DNA from 4 places in the Lentibacillus juripiscarius genome. Region 2 is predicted to be linked to each of the others. Evidence: riboswitches for the same ligand, from Rfam matches in the RefSeq annotation. Region 2 holds a riboswitch; each other region holds the start of a gene.
The links. Region 2 has a riboswitch for thiamine pyrophosphate ahead of ACFSUO_RS02000 (lipoate--protein ligase family protein). Riboswitches for the same ligand answer to the same signal wherever they lie in the genome.
Positions count from the first base shown of each region.

Region 1: another riboswitch for thiamine pyrophosphate. It lies ahead of thiT (energy-coupled thiamine transporter ThiT); the one in region 2 lies ahead of ACFSUO_RS02000 (lipoate--protein ligase family protein).
Region 3: another riboswitch for thiamine pyrophosphate. It lies ahead of tenA (thiaminase II); the one in region 2 lies ahead of ACFSUO_RS02000 (lipoate--protein ligase family protein).
Region 4: another riboswitch for thiamine pyrophosphate. It lies ahead of tenI (thiazole tautomerase TenI); the one in region 2 lies ahead of ACFSUO_RS02000 (lipoate--protein ligase family protein).

Region 1 covers NZ_JBHUNA010000033.1:18,980-23,960, forward strand. The annotation lists gene ACFSUO_RS13635 (M3 family oligoendopeptidase) at 114-1,910, shown strand; TPP riboswitch at 2,181-2,284, shown strand; gene thiT (energy-coupled thiamine transporter ThiT) at 2,402-2,974, shown strand; gene ACFSUO_RS13645 (hypothetical protein) at 3,085-3,216, shown strand; gene ACFSUO_RS13650 (hypothetical protein) at 3,350-4,771, shown strand; gene ACFSUO_RS13655 (Glu/Leu/Phe/Val family dehydrogenase) at 4,859-4,981, shown strand, end outside.
Region 2 covers NZ_JBHUNA010000003.1:163,811-168,791, reverse strand. The annotation lists gene ACFSUO_RS02015 (DUF1360 domain-containing protein) at 278-649, opposite strand; gene ACFSUO_RS02010 (hypothetical protein) at 927-1,097, shown strand; gene lipA (lipoyl synthase) at 1,644-2,579, opposite strand; gene ACFSUO_RS02000 (lipoate--protein ligase family protein) at 2,572-3,417, opposite strand; TPP riboswitch at 3,542-3,646, opposite strand; gene ACFSUO_RS01995 (ROK family transcriptional regulator) at 3,969-4,981, opposite strand, start outside.
Region 3 covers NZ_JBHUNA010000034.1:9,978-14,958, forward strand. The annotation lists gene ACFSUO_RS13885 (OPT/YSL family transporter) at 1-1,610, opposite strand, end outside; TPP riboswitch at 1,867-1,971, shown strand; gene tenA (thiaminase II) at 2,101-2,781, shown strand; gene ACFSUO_RS13895 (transposase) at 2,872-3,447, opposite strand; gene ACFSUO_RS13900 (xylulokinase) at 3,939-4,981, shown strand, end outside.
Region 4 covers NZ_JBHUNA010000038.1:101,055-106,035, forward strand. The annotation lists gene ACFSUO_RS14665 (thiazole synthase) at 1-452, opposite strand, end outside; gene thiS (sulfur carrier protein ThiS) at 453-656, opposite strand; gene tenI (thiazole tautomerase TenI) at 766-1,467, opposite strand; TPP riboswitch at 1,525-1,635, opposite strand; gene ACFSUO_RS14680 (sodium/glutamate symporter) at 1,715-3,130, opposite strand; gene ACFSUO_RS14685 (ABC1 kinase family protein) at 3,459-4,981, opposite strand, start outside.

The DNA of each region.
Region 1 (4,981 bases), on a different contig from region 2:
TTTACGATTCAACTAGGAACCGAACAAAAATACCTCGTGATAATTTTCTTATTATTTGTTATAATTAGACAGGTATATAATGAAGGATTTTAAGTGACAAAAGGAGCGATTGGATGAAAGGGCTAACGTACAATCCAGCATGGGATCTTGACAGTATTTTTCCCGGGGGAAGCAGATCAAAGGAATTTCGTACGTATTTAACAGACGTACAGGAAACTATCCGGCAGCTTGAAGAAAGCGTCAGCCACTTTGAGCCGGGGGATGAGAAGTCCATTGTGCAAAGCCTCCGGGATATTACCGGCAAGCTTGAGGACGCGCAGCGCAAAATGCGGGAGGCTTTCGCGTTTATCAGCTGTCTGCACGCACAGGACATGCATGATAAGGAATCTGGCATGCTAGTGGCAGAACGCAGCGCCCTCAAGGCAGAAATGGACCGGGTGAAAACAGAACTGGAGCAAAAATGGACCCTGATTGATGACGGGAAGTGGGAAAATGTGCTGCAAGATCCGGATTTGCAGGAAATTCGTTTTGTTTTGGATGAACGGAGAAATCGTGCGAAAGAATTGCTATCACCGGAGCAGGAGGCGCTGATCAGCGATTTGGAAGTTGACGGGTATGAAGGCTGGAGCCAGATGTATGACACGGTTGTCGGCAATATGAATGTGGATATAGAAGAAGATGGCGAAATTCATTCCTATTCAGTCGGTCAGGCGGCAAATAAACTAAATGATCCTGACCGTTCGGTGCGCAAGCATGTGTTTGAACAGCTGGATAAGGCGTGGGGGGCGAATGCGGACTTTTTTGGCCAGACATTGAATCACCTCGCTGGGTTTCGCCTGCAAAAATATAAACACCGGGACTGGAAGCATGTGCTGAAGGAGCCATTAGCCATTAACCGGATGAAACAGGAAACACTTGATGCAATGTGGGGTGCAATTAATCGCTATAAAACCCATTTTGTAACGTTTCTGGAGAAAAAAGCGGATATATTAGGGTTGGATCAATTAAGCTTCTATGATGTGAATGCACCCATTTCCCATTCGGTGAAAACATCATCGTATACAGAAGGTGCTAGCTTTATTATTGATCAATTCCGGAAATTCAGCCCGAAAATGGCTGATTTTGCCGAAATGGCGTTTGAAAATCGCTGGATTGAAGCGGAGGATCGTCCTGGTAAGCAACCGGGAGGGTTTTGTACCAGTTTTCCTGACAGTAAAGAAACACGTATTTTCATGACGTATTCCGGGTCGGCCGCCAATATAGCGACATTGGCACACGAGTTGGGGCATGCGTACCATCAGCACGTTATGGATGATTTGCATGGGCTGAACCAGGGATACGCCATGAATGTGGCAGAGACGGCATCAACGTTTGCTGAAATGATTGTTGCTGACGCATCGGTGAAAAGTGCAGAGACAAAAGAAGAAAAAAGCGCATTGCTGGAAGACAAAGTGAAGCGCAGTGTTGCATTTTTCATGAATATCCATGCCAGATTTATTTTTGAACAGCGCTTTTATGAGGAGCGCAAGCAAGGGATGGTGTCTGTGGATCGGCTACAGGAACTGATGGTCGACGCACAGAAAGAAGCGTATTGTGAAACACTTTCTGAGTACGATCCGAATTTCTGGGCGTCCAAACTGCACTTCCACATTACCGGTGTGCCATTCTATAACTTCCCGTATACATTTGGCTATTTGTTCAGCCTGGGGATTTATGCACACGCCCAGGAATCGGACGGGGACTTTGAGGATGACTACATCGCCTTACTTCGTGACACCGGCCGGATGACCGTGGAGGAACTGGCGGCCAAACATCTGAACGTTGACTTGACGAAGCCAGATTTTTGGGAAAATGCGATAAAGCTATGTGTTCAGGATGTAGAGGAATTTCTTTCGCTGACAGAAGCATGATTCCGTGTGGTTCCCGTCCGATGGGATCCGCCCGAAACCTGTCTCAGAAAGTGTTTGTTATTTTGCAAATAATGCGTTATACTGAAAATGTGGCTTCAAAAAGGAGGATAAAAAGGACCAAGAAGTTCAAGGCGGTGCTGCTTTGAGTAGCGGAGTGTATGTAAATGAATACATGAGCGACGGAAAAGCAAGCCAACGAAGAAATTCGAAGTGTCATTTTTACCGGACTTTTTGAACAACCTCTGAAACCAGCAAAAAAAGCATAGGTTAGAAGCCTTCAAGGGGAGCCGGATGGCTGAGAGTGAACAGTTTGCTGTTCAGACCCTTCGAACCTGTTAGTTAGTGCTAGCGTAGGGATGGCGGCTTTTTTGATGGAATAGAGAGCAGTGTGAGCGGAATTTCCCATCAGGAAGCTTCCCCTTGGCATTGCTTTTTTTGTGTTCAAAAAATGATAGGCGGAATGGTTCCGTCTGCAAAGGGGAGGAATGTTGATGCGTTCCAATCGCACGCTGTTTTTAATTGAAGTGGCTGTTTTTACAGCACTGGCATTACTGCTGGACATTATTCCGTTTTTATCTATTAAGCTCTGGGCACAGGGTGGTTCTGTATCACTGGCGATGATCCCTGTCTTCATCGTTGCTTTCCGGTGGGGGCTTAAAGGTGGTTTGCTATCGGGCTTTTTGTGGGGAATTCTGCAGGTTGCCGTTGGTACAGGATATGTACTGCATCCGGTCCAGGGTCTTATCGATTATATGCTGGCCTTTACGGTGATTGGTTTTGCCGGTGTTTTTGCAAAGCAGATACAGGAAGCGGTTCAATCCGGTCATGTGAAAACGTACCTGACTTATATTACACTTGGGGCATTCCTTGGCAGCATGCTTCGGTTTGCAGCCCATTTCGCGGCCGGTGTTGTGTTCTTTGAATCGGCAGTGGAGGGACAATCGGTCTGGTTATATTCATTCCTGTATAATGTATCCTATATTATCCCGTCCTTTATCATCTGCTCGATTGCTGTCTTCCTGCTGTTCCACAAACAGCCGAGGACATTAGTGCAGGCAGCATAACGTTCGGACCGCTCACATCACCATCGTAATGAAGAATATTCTGCAAACATGCGACTCTTTGGTATACAAAGGGTCGTTTTTTTCGATATACTTTTTAAAGGGGTGATTTCATGCGCGAACTGGTTGGCCAGTGCCAGATATGTGGTGAAAATGTCTATTGCGAGAATGGGTTTTTTGACGGCGTTCATGAGGACGGAAAACTGATGTGCAATGATTGCGCCGATGAGAATGGATCGAAATGAGTTGAGACCTCGAATTCTTTCCTGAGCGTTCTTAAGATTCGTAAATAGGTGTGTATTTTTGACAAGGGTTGCACCGCTTCTTTCACCTGTGCATAGGCTATAGCACAGTCGAGAAAGGAAGGAAGTGGTTGATGTGGAACTGACCATATCCCATGCGCTATATGGTATTTTTACACTGATCATCATTTTGACCATGATTTTTCGCAAAGGTGTTGTTCTGCCAACGTTGCTTGGCACGTTTGTCATTGCCTGGGTCTACAAAGGGAGTCTTATCGACGGATTTACCGCCATATTTAACGCAAACCTTGTCGCAGCCAAAGAACTCTTCAATATTTTCCTCATTATCACCTTTATGATGGCGTTGCTGCATTCGCTCAGAGACCTTGGCGCTGATCGGCGAATGATTAAGCCGATTCAGAAGCTGATGATCAACGGGCATGTTTCCTTCTTTGTACTGATTGCTGTAACGTACGTTATTTCTCTATTTTTTTGGCCGACGCCGGCTGTTCCGCTCATTTGTGCACTGCTGGTTCCTGCAGCTATCCGATCCGGCCTTCCTGCTATGACGGCGGCGGTTGCAGTTGCGCTGGCTGGGCAGGGAATGGCACTGTCTTCGGACTACATTGTGCAGGTGGCTCCGAATCTGTCAGCCACATCGGCGGGGATTGATACGGCGCTTGTCGCGGATAGGGCGCTTGTACTTTCGCTAATAGCAGGGATAGCAGCGATTGGGCTGGCCTACTTTCTCTACCGCAAGACGATCCGCTCCAAAGATGACCAAATGAATGAAATTGAAATGAATCAAATGCAAACTGCTAAAGAATCCGAAAATAAGTCAAAAGCAACGCATCTGAAGGCATGGAGCAAACTATTCGCCGTTCTTGTTCCAGTTGCCCTGACCACTGTTGTCGCCTACATGATGTACACGAAGCTTTATTCCGGGCGGATGTCCGGGTTTGAAGGTGGCGATGGCGCGGCATTTGTCGGTGGTGTTGCGGTTATTCTGCTGCTCTTGTCAACAGTGGCGTTTGGCCGCCAGAATGCTTTGGACTATATCACTAATCACATAACAGAAGGTTTCGTGTTTGCCTTTAAGGCAATGGGCCCGGTCATCCCCATTGCAGGTTTCTTTTTCCTTGGCAGCTCTGATTTTTCCGGAAGCATACTCGGAATGGATGAAAACGCACCAGGCCTGCTGTTTGATCTTGTCAAATCGTCGCAGGAATTCCTGCCGCAAAGTGCATTCCTTTCTGCATTCAGCGTGCTGATTATTGGCATCATCACCGGGCTTGATGGTTCTGGATTTTCCGGTTTGCCGCTAACTGGCGCACTTGCGGCATCTCTTCAAAACGGAGCCATTGATACCGGGACGCTTGCGGCAATCGGACAAATGGGCTCCATCTGGACCGGTGGCGGAACGATTGTTGCCTGGTCATCGCTGATTGCAATTGCCGGTTTTTGCGGTGTATCCGTTATGGATCTGGTCCGTAAAAACTTTGTACCGGTCATTTTCGGCTTGCTGTTATCGACAGCATTAGCGTTGTTCTTGTTCTAGCCGGTCACAGCTATCATGTTGAAATTAAAGGAAAAACGGGTATGGAATAGTAGACGTACCACTATTTTAATATGGAGGCTGTTTTTTATGGGAAATAATACAGGAACTATTATTCAGGAATCATTGGATGCGCTCATGGATGATGATGGATTTCTGCCGGAACTAACAGGGAAATCACGAGAAAAGGCCTTTTCCTCACTGGCATCAATT
Region 2 (4,981 bases):
GGCTGCGGGGATTTTGGTCATACAAGCAACTATGATTGTTACATTAACCAAAAAATACCAATAAGGCGACTATTCGGAGCCTACACCAACTCCGGAAGTTTGAAACTAGAAAGCGAGCTCTTCCCAGTATAGGGAAGGCTCGCTTTTTCAACCCTTCTTGAACCATTATAACCAAACGAGTATACAGCTGTTCGTTTTCCAACCTTAAGCCAATTCATAAAGTGGTGCATGTTGTTCATGTTGACAGCAGATCTAACAGGGATAGGCCGACAGCAACTTATTTCAATTCTTTTGCTTCTTCATCATACAACGCAGTGCGTTTAATATTCACACCCACAAATGACTCAAGGATTGCCTGACCGCCGGCAATTGCCAGGACAAGGATTATATACTGGGCGATATCGGGAATCCACAAATATATCATACCGAGAAATATCGCGCTCCAGATTCCTGCACACCAATAACAGGTCAGAAGGTAGCCGATTTTGGATTTGGGTACCATCTTTGTTTCTTTTTGTGAGATCTTCTTTTTTGTTAAAAAGGGTTTGCGGATAAATTCGGTTATTTTATCGAAAACGATTAAGTGTGTCAGCCGGTAGCTGGCAAGTATAAGCATGATAAAAGCCATCCAGGTTAATTCCAATTCCATATGTAAGACAGATCCTTCCGATTTTTCACCTTAGCCTTACCGTAATAGAGAATCTTAATCAGGGACTCGATACGTTATAGGGAAGTCAGATCTCGACTAGGCCTCAGATGTGCGTGACTTTTAAGTTATAAAGTCGTAATAGGCAGAATGAATTTGACTCAATTTGGATAGTTCATGATTTCCTGCGTTTCACTATAGATTATTTTGGTGGGGGCGTTTATAATGAGAGTAACAACTTAAACGGTTCATTGAAACATATGAAGGGGAGGATGTTACGGTGACAAATGAACAATATGATCAAATTATGCAAGCTATAAAGGAATTGCATAATCAGATGCAGGACGGGTTTGCAAAAATTGACAAACGATTTGAAGAAGTAGATAAGCGATTTGACGCAATGGATGAAAAAGTAAACAAATTGCAGGACAGTATGGATCTGCTTGCTTAGAAAAACTTTGAAAACGAGAGTGAATTTCATAATTCAATATCTACCTTTAAAATACGAAAAATTAGGTTATTGCGTTTGATTTCCACTTCAGGCGGACGCTTTCCGCGGGCGGCTGATGAGCCTCCTCATGCTCGTCGTGTTGCAAGTGTGGTCGTGGATGCAGCACTCCTCGCAGGTCGAAGCTTACTCATGGAAGCTTTACTTTGGGCTAACGCCTTGCGGGGTCTCATGTAGGCCTCTTATCCCGCAGGAGTCGTCCGCCTTCCGTTCCAATCTTCTAAGGTAGAGTACGAATGATTAAGTGTATTTTCAGTTATAAGTTCGTATATTAAGCAAAAAAGTATTTACAGAATCAAAAAGGCAATCGGTCAGTATTGAACAATCTACCACTGCTTACTTGAGGGATTGTATCTGTAATAATTTTGGGTAACAGGCACTTTTTTATCCTCCTCCTGTCATACTATCGGAAGAAAAGTGGGACATCAATTTTAATAATACGTTAGGCAAGAAAAAGCTTATCACACTTAAGTGATAAGCTTTTTCCTATTAAAAAATCTGTTCTTTTTCTTGCTCCTCAATGCCTTTCATGTATTTAATCCGATTTTGCTTGGACGCAGCGCTCACTTGCTCATCGGCATGATAGGATGATCTTACCAGTGGACCGGATTCGCAATGGCTAAAGCCTTTCTCCAGCGCAATTTGCTTTAGTACTTCAAATTCATCCGGGTGGTAGTACCGTTCAATATTCAAGTGTTTTTTCGTCGGCTGCAGGTACTGGCCGATCGTCATGATATCCACATTGTGGGCACGCAAATCATCCATCGCTTCCATGATTTCATCTTTTGTTTCGCCCAATCCAACCATGATACTTGATTTTGTCGGTGTATTAGGAGCGATTTCTTTGACGCGTTCCAGCAGTTTCAGGGAACGATCGTATGTAGCAATCGCACGCACCCGTTTCGTCAGTCTGCGAACGGTTTCAATGTTATGATTAAATATATCCGGTTCACTGTTCATTAACGTATACAGGCTTTCATAGTCACCTTTCATATCGGATGGAAGAATCTCAATCGTGCATCCTGGATTTTTGCGGCGGATAGCCCGGACAGTTTCAGCAAAAACGGCTGCACCGCCATCATTCAAATCATCACGTGCAACAGCGGTTACGACCACATGTTTCAGACCCATAATTTCGACCGATTCAGCTACTCGTTCCGGCTCTCCCCAATCCAGTTCACTAGGCCGACCGGTTGCCACCGCACAAAATCGGCAGCCGCGTGTGCACACGTTGCCTAAAATCATAAATGTTGCTGTCTGACGCTCGCTCCAACACTCATGAATATTGGGGCAGCGGGCTTCCTCGCAAACCGTATTCAAACGTTTTTCCCGCATTAATTTTTTTAGGCCGGTATACGATTTATTCGTTTTCAGATCTGTTTTTAACCACTCAGGTTTACGGATATGCTGATAGTTTTTAGCCATGTTTCACGGACTCCTTTCGTAATCGATTATAGTTCCACTCATCGGAACGATATTTTGTTTCTGCTAAATGATAAACTTCTTCCCACTGTTGTCGTGACAGTTCGAAGGGGCGTAACGTTACCCCCAAACCCGATTCGAACCCTGCATAAAACGCATGCTTCATCATGTCGTACGTGTGCGTTTTGTTCGTTAATTGATCAATGGTGACGGCTTTTTCCTGAAAAGCTTCACGTTTCCTTTGCTTGATCGCCTCAGAAGGAAAGCGGAACAAATCATAAAGCATCCCGGTATCCATGTCCATGGGAATCGATCCATGCTGCAGCAGGACACCTTTATTTCTGGTCTGCGCATTTCCGGATAGCTTTTTACCGTCAGCCATCATTTCGTAAAAAGCTGCTTTTTCAAAACAGACAGCGGTGCGATCTCTTGCTGTATCTTTATCCGGCATCGCATAATCAACCGTAATACCTAAGTTCTTAAACCCTTCCACAAGTCCCTTTGACAAAACATAATAGGCCTCACGTACAGACGCAGGAATACCCGGTTGATCCTCGGAAACGACAATGCTGTATGTCAGTTCATTATCATGCAGTACTGCACTGCCGCCCGTTAAGCGGCGGACAAAATGGCAATTATATGATCGTACTGCATCAAAATCGATTGCTTTATCGCTCTTTTGGAATTGCCCAATAGAAAGCGTCGGTCTGGACCAGCCGTAAAAGCGCAATGTCGGCGGGATTTTCCCTTCACTATGCCAGTTTAATAGCGCTTCATCCAATGCCATGTTCACCGCTGCATCCTGATATCCACTATCCAGAAAATACCACTCCTTATGCAAATCCAGCACCTCCTCCCAGTCGCTAAACACTACATTGTGCCCATTTTTAGTGCCCATTTAAAAAAAAAGCTGCACTTGCATGAAGTGCAGCCCGCTGTAAGGTATACGGGTATCCCATATGCCTTACGTACAAGAGTCACTTACCCACGCTAGTATTACCTATCTCGGGCACAAAGGGTTTAAACGACCATCGTTATTCTCAGCCAAAAAGGCTCCCCTAGTGAAAAATAAATTTTACCAATTTAGTTTAACAGTTCTGAAGATTACTGTAAAGGAAAATTATTCCTTTACGGTATGCCATAAAAACCTATATTAGATACATGTTGGCTAAAAAATTTAAAAGGGTTTGCTCTGGCGGAAGTGCTACCGGCCTATGTCAGCGGGGATATAACCGTATTGAATGCTTGTGGCGATGGGGAAAAGGGGGGGTGAGTAATTTGCGTATGGTTATACAGATATTAGAAGAGTACTGAAAATAAATAAGCTATTTGAAACAGCCGCATTTTTCAATAGAAGAATTCGGCTGTTTTCTTGGAGAAGTCTGAATTGATTTATTTGAAGGGTTGCTGAACTTTTTCTAATCTGCTCAAATAGAAATCGGAAATAGCAATGGAAGCAGCACCAAGGGTACTTGAATATTTCTCCAGTACAGAAAATTTAATATCAGTATTTTCATAATGGTATTGAGACAATCTTTCACGAAATACATGATTAATCGGATTTGAAATCCAATTGCTAAATTGTGATATTCTGTTTCCTATAATAACCATTTCAGGATTAAACGTATTGATAACGTTTGTCAACCCAATTCCTATATATTCTCCTAATGTGTGCAGGATTTGTAAAACCTTTTGATTCCCCATTTTTGCTTCTGTTATGAGTTCTTCCAAAGTAATATTCTCATTGCCTTTTAAAACACTTTGTTTATTTGCATACTGTAAAAGAGCATTTTCCGATGCATATAGTTCCCAGCACCCCTGGTTGCCACAGGGACATTTTCGTCCGTTAGCTTCTATAGTAAAGTGTCCCATCTCTCCTGATATGCCGGACGTACCAGTGTAAAGATTGTTTTGGATAATAATTCCCGCCCCTATTCCAATACCTATACTGATGTATATTAAGTTTGAACTGTTTTTTCCGGCACCGTATAGGTGTTCACCATGTGCACCACAATTTGCTTCATTTTGAATCTTTACTGGAATGTGGAAATCATTTTGAATGTCTGCTTTTAAATCAATTTGCTTCCACTCAAGATTTGGAGCAAATAAGATCTTTTCATTATGATCTACATTACCAGGAACTCCTATACCTATGCCTATAACTCCATATGGACTATCCGGTGCCTTAGTAATTAATGAACCGATAATGAAAATTAAAGTATTTTTTACGTCAGTATATTTATTACTTGTTAATGATCTACTGACCTCCTCCATTATAGTTCCGTTTAAATCCGTTAATACACCTAAAACATAATTAACCCCCAAATCTATTCCTATTGAGTACCCCGCATGGTTATTAAAATAAAGCATAACAGGTCTTCTTCCACCACTGGATTGGCCTGATT
Region 3 (4,981 bases), on a different contig from region 2:
AAACCAGATGATACAATCAACCCGCGTTCCTTGGTATCCTTGTCTTTGTTAACTTTTGATACTATAAAGGCGACTAAACCACCTAAAAATGCAGTACTTGATATATACATCGGTAAATAGATACCTAACCCTAAAACCATTCCGGGTATATTTAGCACATACAAGACTATTCCAATAACTAAACCTGCCCAAAAAGCTGTAACATCAGGCAGTCCTCCCACCATAGTTGAAACAGCATAAGCTTGAGGTGCCGGGAGATCCGTGCCTGGCCCCATTGCACCATATGCCTCATGCATAACAAACAGAACAATAACGGAGACAACCGCTCCTATAATCCCACCAATGGATTCCGATATAATCTGCGCACGCGGATTGGTTCTCAGAATGTTACCGGACTTAAAGTCATTAAGAACATCACCTGTCAATCCACAAGCAATTGCCACAACAGCAGCAATTAAAAATGCTGCGATCACTGTCGTGTCAAGTATAAATGTAATCACCAACAAAATGATAATCCCAAACACTTCCATGGGATTAATACTTGTTTGGCCAGTAACCGATGCAGACATTGCGGTCATAATCCAAATTCCTAAAATGGTTAAAACACTAGCAAGCAATGTCATGTCTGTAAAGGTGGTTAAGAAAAAGGCAACGGCCGCAAACATAATTGGGGACCATTTTAAATTGATGTCACTTTGTTTCACTGCTTTTCCGCTAATCAGTGGACCATATAGTTGCTTGGCTTTAGGTAAAATCCCTTTAAATAGTATTCCTGCACCTGTGCCAACCATCAATCCAATGCCAAGACTATCTTTAAAGGCATTTGCCGCTTCCACATCCGAAAACCAGCCTTGAGCTACTCCAACGGGAATCAGGAAGAAGTACGAAAATACGGATCCCAGGAACCAAACTCCTGTCAAGAAAGGTCCGATTATATAACCGACTCCTAAATTCATAAGCGAAAACCGAAAGCCAAAAAAGATATTGTTTGCAGCAAGAGCCGTCGAGTTCCAAATACCGGGTATCCACCCTAACCCATCCCGAATGGCTGTGAAAATAGCTGCCAAACCAAGCGTGGCAAATAGTGTTTTGGCCTTTGAACCACCCTCATCACCTGTTAAAACAGTTTCAGCTGCTGCCACTCCCATTGGATAAGGCAACTTTTCCTGTTCCACAAAAAATTTCCGAACAAGTGCGGTGAAAATTACACCCATTATTGTTCCTGATAAAGTTACCGTGAGCAGCGTCCAGAAACTGATGCTGACATCTTGATTTAACATCCATAAACCTGGAATCGTAAATGCAAGACCGCCGGCAACCATACTTCCTGCAGACATAGCGGTATGGGTTACATTAATTTCATTTAGGTTCGTCCTGCCAAGCCCCTTTAACACCGCCATTGACAGCAATGCAACAAAAATAATCGGCCACGGTAACGACCCCATTCTTAACGCAACATACATCGAGCTGGTTGTAATAATAATAGAACCAAACGCACCAGTGATGATTCCTCTTATCGTTAGCTGCTCTTTAAATGATGAAGCATAACGGTGACCTTCCCCTGTACCTTCTACCGAGGAATCGGTATAATTTCGCTTCGTACTTTCCATTGTTTTTTCCCCTCTTGATAAATAAAGTGTTTCTCCCAATAGTTCCCTTATTCAAGCTTCAAAACAAAAAAGTACTAAGGACCCGTACCTCTTTGATAAATTCATTTAATACTTCGATAAATTCTAACAAATTCCTGCCCTTAAGATTTATTTATCGATTTCTATTTTAATTTTATAAGAGTTGTTCGACAAAATCCGGGCGGTGACAGGCACCATTTCCTTTTCCCTCCACCTATGTTACAGTATATTCGTATAGCGTTTTCACTAGGGGTGCCTTTTGAAGGCTGAGATTAGAGTGGACTCTAAGACCCTTGAACCTGACCTGGTTAGTGCCAGCGGAGGAAAGTGGAATTCAGCGTCAATTAAAATGGATACATCAAGCACGAAGTTTGGTTGAACCTATGTGCCATTCGTGTTCTGAATATTTTAAATGACCTCCCTTTCTCCTGGCGCGCCAGGTCAACATCAATGAAAAAGGGGAGGATTTTTTATGCGCTTTACTGAATCACTGCGTCAGGCAACAACGGAAAGCTGGGGGCAGAGTTTGAACCACCCATTTGTCCAGGGTATTGTGCGGGGGGATCTGCCGCTAGATACGTTCAAGTTCTACATTCTTCAGGACATTTATTACCTGAAGCATTTTGGCAAGGTGCATGCAATCGCCGCTTCGCAAGCAGAAGATTTTCAAGTGGCTGGTATGCTTGCCGAAAAGGCCAAAATGACGGCGGAAGCGGAGTTGACCGTGCACCATGAGCATGCAGAATTGCTGAACATCACCGATGAGGACATGAACCAGTTCAAGCCGGCGCCAACTGCCTATGCCTACACATCACACTTGTACAGAGCAGCACTTTCCGGACAACTCAGCCAGACCGTTGCCGCCATGCTTCCGTGCTACTGGCTGTACGCAGACATTGGAAAAACCAATCAGGATGCAAAACCCGGCCAGACCATCTATCAAAATTGGATAAATATGTATGCGGATAATTGGTTTCAGACATCAACGCAGGAGCAAATGGACTTGCTGGATCAGCTTGCTGAGGAAGCAAGCGACAAGGAAAAGGAAAAAATCAAAGAACAATTCGTAATCGCGAAAGAATACGAACTTGCATTTTGGGAAATGGCCTACACGAAAGAAGAATGGCTATCGGCCAAAAGCAGTACCGTCTGATTCTTGGCATAAAAATGGCATCCTTAAGCATGGGATGCCATTTTTGTGTACCCCCCCCCCATTGACCGGCCTTTGCTGGAAAGAATCTTATCAAGTGGAATTCGACAAAATTCGGGTGGTGACAGGCACCTCCTCACAAAATTCCCGATATCGCCGGCGCTTCTCCCACTCATTCCCCGGAAAGCAATCCAGGATAATGGCCGTATTCAGAAGACCATGAGTGGACGTGTGCATATAGTACCAGTAACTGCTCCACTGATAACTTTGGGCGTTTGTCACCATGCTGGCGTCCACTGGGTTCAAATGGATGTAACGGCTAACTTTGAGCATCGCCAGTTTCGATTCAGCTAGTCTATCATAATACCGTTTTTCAAAAACATGGCCGGTCACCTTGTTCTTCGTATTGTAATAATCAGCATACTGCTTATTGATGAGTGACATAACTTTGGAAAGAGGTTGTTCTTTGGAGCGTATTTGCAGGTGAAAATGGTTGGTCATCAAACAGTAGGAGATTAATTCAAAAGGAGCTTTCTTATTAATCTGTTGAAGGATGTAAAGAAAGGTTTTAAAATCACCTTCATCATTGAAAAGAGCGTCACGACGATTGCCGCGACAAACGACATGATAAAATGAATCCGGCACCCAAATCCGCTTTTTGCGCCCCATCGGTCCTATACCATCCCTTTCTGTATTTGATATCCAGGGAAAAGCCGCCCCATCCAGCTTCCGGAGTCCCCGCTGATTCATGAATTCCTAGCTTCCCAGTCCCGAACTTATCTGAACTGAGCTGAGGCAAAACTTCATTTGCACGCGATACTATCTGAACCCCCCCCTTACCTTCTCCTATCCCAAATCGATTAAGTATAGGATAAGCTCAAACCTGCCAAAGGTCAAGAACGTTCGTTCGAGGCAAAATTCATTTTAAAACCTTTAAAAAGAGGAACATTTCGGATTTGGCGAACCAACATTCGGTTAAAATCTCAAAATAACAAAAAGCAGCTGGAGAAAATGCCATTTTATGGAGCTTTAATTTTATATGGAATTCGTTCGACGTATTTCGACAAAGCTCGGGTGGTGACAGGCACCTCATCCTACGCTATGATAGAAAATAAAATCGTGGGCATTTATTCCGTAAAGACTTGGGAGGGGGATTCAACATGGAAACATACGTCGCTGTTTTTGATATTGGAACGGCTGCAATTAAGGGGATGCTGCTTGACAAACACGCTAGCATCACGGGAGAGTACACCGTTCTTTTGAATACATATCACGGTGAAAATGGTGAAATCGAACAAAACACGATTGACTGGTGGACTAAAGTAAAAGAAATTGCTAACAAATGGTGGACAAAAATACAGATTGATCCGAAGCAAGTAGAGGTGATTACATTTTCAGGCCAGATGGAAGACGTCATTCCAATTTCTGAGAAGCACCCTAACCAAAGAGCAATCTTATATTTGGATACCCGGGCAGATCAGGAGGCAACTATCATAAATGAAAAGCTTCCAACTATTCACAAAAAAACAGGAAACACTGTTCGTTCTTCTACACCGCTTGCCAAACTGCTTTGGTTTGAAAATCATCATCCTACATTGCATGAAGCAACCCAATGCTATGTGTTTAGCGCAAAGGATTCCGTGATTCATCAATTGACGAACGCCTTTGCGACAGATCCGACAACAGCTGCTACGACTGGGATGATGAATTTAACTACGCAACAATGGGAGCCCGAAATTTTGCAAATGTTTGGTATAAATGCACGCCAGCTCCCGACACTCCACAATTCAGAAGATATTGTTGGACTGGTGACGGAAACAGCTGCTGAAGAAACTGGTTTTTTTGAGTCCACGCCTGTTTTATGCGGGAGTGGGGATGCCGGTGCTTCTACACTTGGAGCGGCAGCGGTTAATCAAGGGGACACTTATTTCTATATTGGGACCACCGGGTGGGCTGCAATTATCCAAGAAGGAATGAGAAGAAATCCAAATATAAATGGTATTTTCAGCCTTGCCCATCTACCTAAAAACAGAACGATTAGTATTGCGCCATTATTAAATGCAGGGAATGTGCATCGCTGGGCCGTTGAAATGTTTGTGGGCAATGTGCAAAAAGACAAATATGCAGTATTTGAGCAACTATTGGAAAACGCAACAGCAGGCAGCAATGGCTTACTATTTCTCCCCTACTTAAATGGAGAACG
Region 4 (4,981 bases), on a different contig from region 2:
GGCATCACAGCATGTGCACCCAATTCCTCCAGCCTTTGCGCCAGCACTACATCATCGGACGTATACGGGAGCACCGTGTAGCCTTCTTTCACCAATTCCTCTGTCGCTTTTAATGTCTCCACCGGGTCAGGCAGCAATGTTTTATCACAGCCAATCACTTCTACTTTAATCATGTCACAAAGCCCGGAAGCATTAGCCAGCTTGGCGGTGCGCACCGCTTCTTGTGCTGTTTTGGCACCAGCCGTATTTGGCAGCAGACTGTATTTTTCTACATCAAGTTTTTCCAGAAAATTCGGCTGAGAAGGCTCAAAAATATTCATCCGGCGCACCGAAAACGTCAAAACATCTGTTCCAGAGACATTTACCGCTTCTTTTTGTACATCAAAGTCAGGGTACTTCCCTGTCCCCAAAAATAACCGTGAGTTAAATTGCTTTTCACCAACTGTTAACATTCAACCGCCTCCTACAAATTGTACTAATTCAATCTTATCTCCATCGGCCACTTCCTGTTGTGTGTGGTAGTCCTTATCCAGAATGTCGCCGTTATGTTCCACAATCACAACAGATTGGTCGATATTAAAATACCGCTTCACATCTGAAATGGTTTTCACTTTTTCCGGCACTTGAGCGCTATTGCCGTTGACAATGAGTCGCATACGTTCACCTCCTTAATAGATTGGCAGACAGTCACATGCTCCCCGAGCTGGCACACAAGTGGATTGTACATCCAAGTCAAAACACCCTCGCCCGCCAGATGCAAGCCCATCACCACACCGCTTTTTCGTCCCCTACAGCTGCTAATTGACGCCGGTAGCTCCTGACAGCTTCCAATGGGTTCCTCGCCAAAAGCACCCCAGATAGAACCGCAATACCACTGGCGCCGGCTGCCAGGACATCCCGTGTGTTTTCAGGCGTTATACCACCAATTGCAATAACCGGAACCGTTGTACTCTCGGCGACGTCCTGCAGATTTTTCAGTCCTCGAGGTGCCAACCCTGGCTTTGAACCGCTTTCAAAGATGTGTCCATACACCAGATAATCCGCCCCATGATCCGCGGCGTTTATCGCTTCATCTGTAGAATGAACCGAACAGCCTATCCGCAAGTGATCATAATAGTTTTTGACTTTCGGCAGGCCAATGCTTTGATGGGTCAGCTGAACGCCCCGTACTCCTGTGACATGTGCCACCGCAATCCGATTGTTCACAATAATCTTCTCGCTCGGTACGCCTTGGGACAAAAGTCTATCGATGGCTTCCACCATTTCTTTATCCGTCCACGTTTTTTCACGAAGATGGACAAAATCAATATACGGATGTATCTGTTTAAGAATAGAGACCAACTCACCAGCGGACTGCTGCCCAGTCGAAATAATATGGAATTCCCGAATCGCGCATCCCCCCTTTTGGCTTTGGATTGGGTTTGGATCTGGCCCGGCTAATAGTTTTCTGACAATACAAAAAACCACTTTCCATAGACGTCGGAAAGTGGTTTTCACGCTTATTCAACCATGAATGAAACGCTGCTCAACTACTTGCCACTTCCCTACGCCGGCCTTAACCGTCTCAAGTTCAAAGGGTCTCAAAGTCCATCACTTCGATCTCAGCCTTTTTAAAAGGCACCCCTAGTGGAATCTAAGGTTATAAAATTTTGTAAAAACAACATAGCACGAAAATTCAAAACTGTCAACGGGACGTGGAGGGGCCCCGCATCCCTTAACTTTTCTTCTTACCGAAGTACAAGAGCCCCATCAGCAGGCCTAAGAGGCACATGACGGCTGAAATAATGAGAAATGGAATCGGGCCGAATTCAAAGATGAGCGGTACGGACAGCGATGTTACAAGTCCGCCGCCAAGCAGTGGCTCAAAGACTAATTGTTTATAGCCAAAGCTTTCAAACGCGGGCGAATCATTTTTCGGATCAACCACACGCATAAGCAATAGTCCTGTTGCTGTTACACCCATTGATTGCCCGAAGTCCCCCATGGCACGTTCGAACCAATAGGTCGGAATAATACGCGGTGCTAACACAAGCACACCGAATATATTCCAGGTAATTCCCAATGCAGCTAGCAACAGGAATGGAATAATGTGGTTACCGATGACATCAAGCGAAATCGTACCAATTGCCGTCACGACTAATATATCCAGCGCAAATCCCTGGATACGGCTGATCATCGGCCGGTCCAATATATGGTTCTGGTCTAGTTTGCTGAAAATCAGCTGCACAATAATACCGCCTATCATGGCCAAAGGAAACAATGGAATATACGTCATAAATTCCGAGCCTGTCATAGCGCCCCAAGTGACGCTTTCCAGCCAAATCAAAAATTGCAGTATGAGATAGCCGACTAACACAGCAAGTCCAACAAGCGCAAAATGCAGTGACAGCGGTTCAATCGATTCTGTCCTGACCGTCATATTAGCGGCAGGTTCCCTGTTCTGAAATTCCATAATCCCTCGTTTTCGCAGATCAGAGAAACCTTCGACGTTTTTGATTACTTGTGTCTTATTTCTTCTGACACCCCAATTGATCAAAATAATGCCGGCAACGACACCGGATATTAAACCGACTGTCGCCAAGCCAATGGACAGATCATATGCTTCCTCAAAGCCAAGATCCTTGAACGTCTCGCCCATGCCTGCCGCTGTTCCGTGACCACCTTCGAAGGCAATTTCAATTAAGGCTCCGGTCATCGGCGGCAGTCCGAAAAGCGGCGATAAAACAAGAACAGCCAGCAATATCCCTAACACATATTGGCCCCAGCCCATCGTCCAGCCAAATGAAAGCTGTGCACCGGCTAAGCGCCAAATCTTTTTGATGCCGGGGATGGTCGTACCGAGGAATAAGGATGCAAACACAACATTAATCATCAGTCCGGGCAGCGTTCCCCAAACTTCTGTCACTTGCGGAGGGATGAGCCCATTATTTAACAATGAGTCACTACCGGCAAACATTCCTAAAATCTTCCCCAACACTTGAGGACCGACCAATAACGCCAAAAAACCTCCAATAATAGAAGAAGGCAAAAATAGATTCTGCGTCCACTTCACCCTGACGCGAATCCATTTACCAAGCAGTAAAAACAAACCGAGATAAAGCAATGTAAAGCCAATCTGTTCTGCTGACAAAATAAAAACCCCTTTATGATTGCTCATGGTGTTATCGTGTTACAGAGGGATAGGAAAACTAATCACAATTTTATATTATACCACGTTTCTACCAGATATGAAATCGTTTCACTAGATTTCTGGGACATGGGGACAGGCTTACGGTTCCACCAAATTTTGGAATCGAAACATAGGGGCGGGGTCATTTTCCCAGCGGCGCCATCACAGTCAGGACTGGCAGGTTGGGACAGATGCCGGATTGGCCGGGTCCCAGACGCCTCGATCAAGCCGGGACAAGGAGCCCGTCACTGAGCCCGTCCCCGCGTCCCGGTGCGCTGTCAGCTACCTGTTACATGCGGCCGGAGCGGATGATGGTAATGACCATGAGGATGAACATGAGTGTTGCGATGACGGCTCCGATTTCAATGATGGGCAGCTCCCAGATGACGGTGCTCTGGTCGGTGATGGCCGATCCGATAATTAAACCGGCCATCAGGATGCTGAATGCGAGCATAATAATGCTGAACGACAGCCGGTTGCTGATTTTATCAAAACGGTGAAGAAATCGCTCTGCCTGCTTCACATTGATATCAAGCCCAACACGGCCCCGCTGCAAGGTCGACATGACCTCCTTCACATCACGCGGCAGGCCAGTAATAATTTCGAGATTTTCTGCAATTTCACTCATGGAATTGCGCAGTATCCGCCGTGGGCTGTACCGTCGCTTCAGCACCTTGCGCGCATAGGGCTCGGCCGCTCGCATAATGCTGAAGTCCGGGTCCATTCGGCTAATAACCCCTTCCAGCGTCAGAATTGTTTTGCTGAGAATCGCCATTTCAGACGGAATATCAATATAATGGTAGTATGCAACCTGAAAAATTTCGATAATAATTTTTCCAAGACTCATATCCTTCAGCATAACGTTCGCATAACTGTCATGCAGCGCCTCCAAATCGCGCTGGAACGCATTGATATCGGTTTTTTCGCCAATCAGATCCATTTTAGAAAAAATCTTGATCAGGGCCTCCGCATTGCCGTTATGCAGATGGACGATAATGGAGGCAAAATGGTACGTCATCTCATCACTGATCCGTCCAACTTCGCCAAAATCGAGAAACGTAATCGTGTTTTTAGGCAAAATATACACATTGCCAGCGTGCGGATCCGCATGAAAAAAACCTTTATCAAGAATCTGCGCGAACATCGCATCGGCCAGCCGCTTAGCAATCAGGTGCCGGTCATAGCCTTCCGCATCAAGCGTGTCAACATCGGAAACTTTAATCCCGTTCACTTTTTCCATCGTCAGCACTTTTTTGGTCGTATAATCCCAATAGATCGTCGGCACACGTACGAACATCTGCTGCTGAAATTGCTTGGCGATCCGCTCGCCGCTGCGCCCTTCCATCAAGTAATCAAGCTCATTCCTTAATGAAATGGACAACTCATGAATGATGTCTTGCACCCGGTAGCGTTTCGCCCAGACCGTGCGTTCCTCCAGCATTTGCCCGATTTTTTCAAGTATCTCAAGATCCGTTTCCATCACAGGCTTTAAGCCGGGGCGCTGCACCTTGACCACCACTTCCTCCCCGGTAAAAAGCCTGGCCGTATGTACCTGCCCAATCGACGCCGTGGCAATCGGTTCCGGATCGACATGGTCAAACACATTGTCAAGCGAATCCTCAAGCTCTGACTCAATCGTGTTTTGAACATGATCGAACGAAAATACTGACACATGATCCTGCAGCTGCTCCAATTCCGTAATAATCTCCCGCGGAAGCACATCATGCCGTGTACTGGCAATCTGGCCAAGCTTAATGAACGACGGCCCAAGCTCCTGCAGCGTCAAGCGCAGCCGCCTTCCAATGCTCTGCA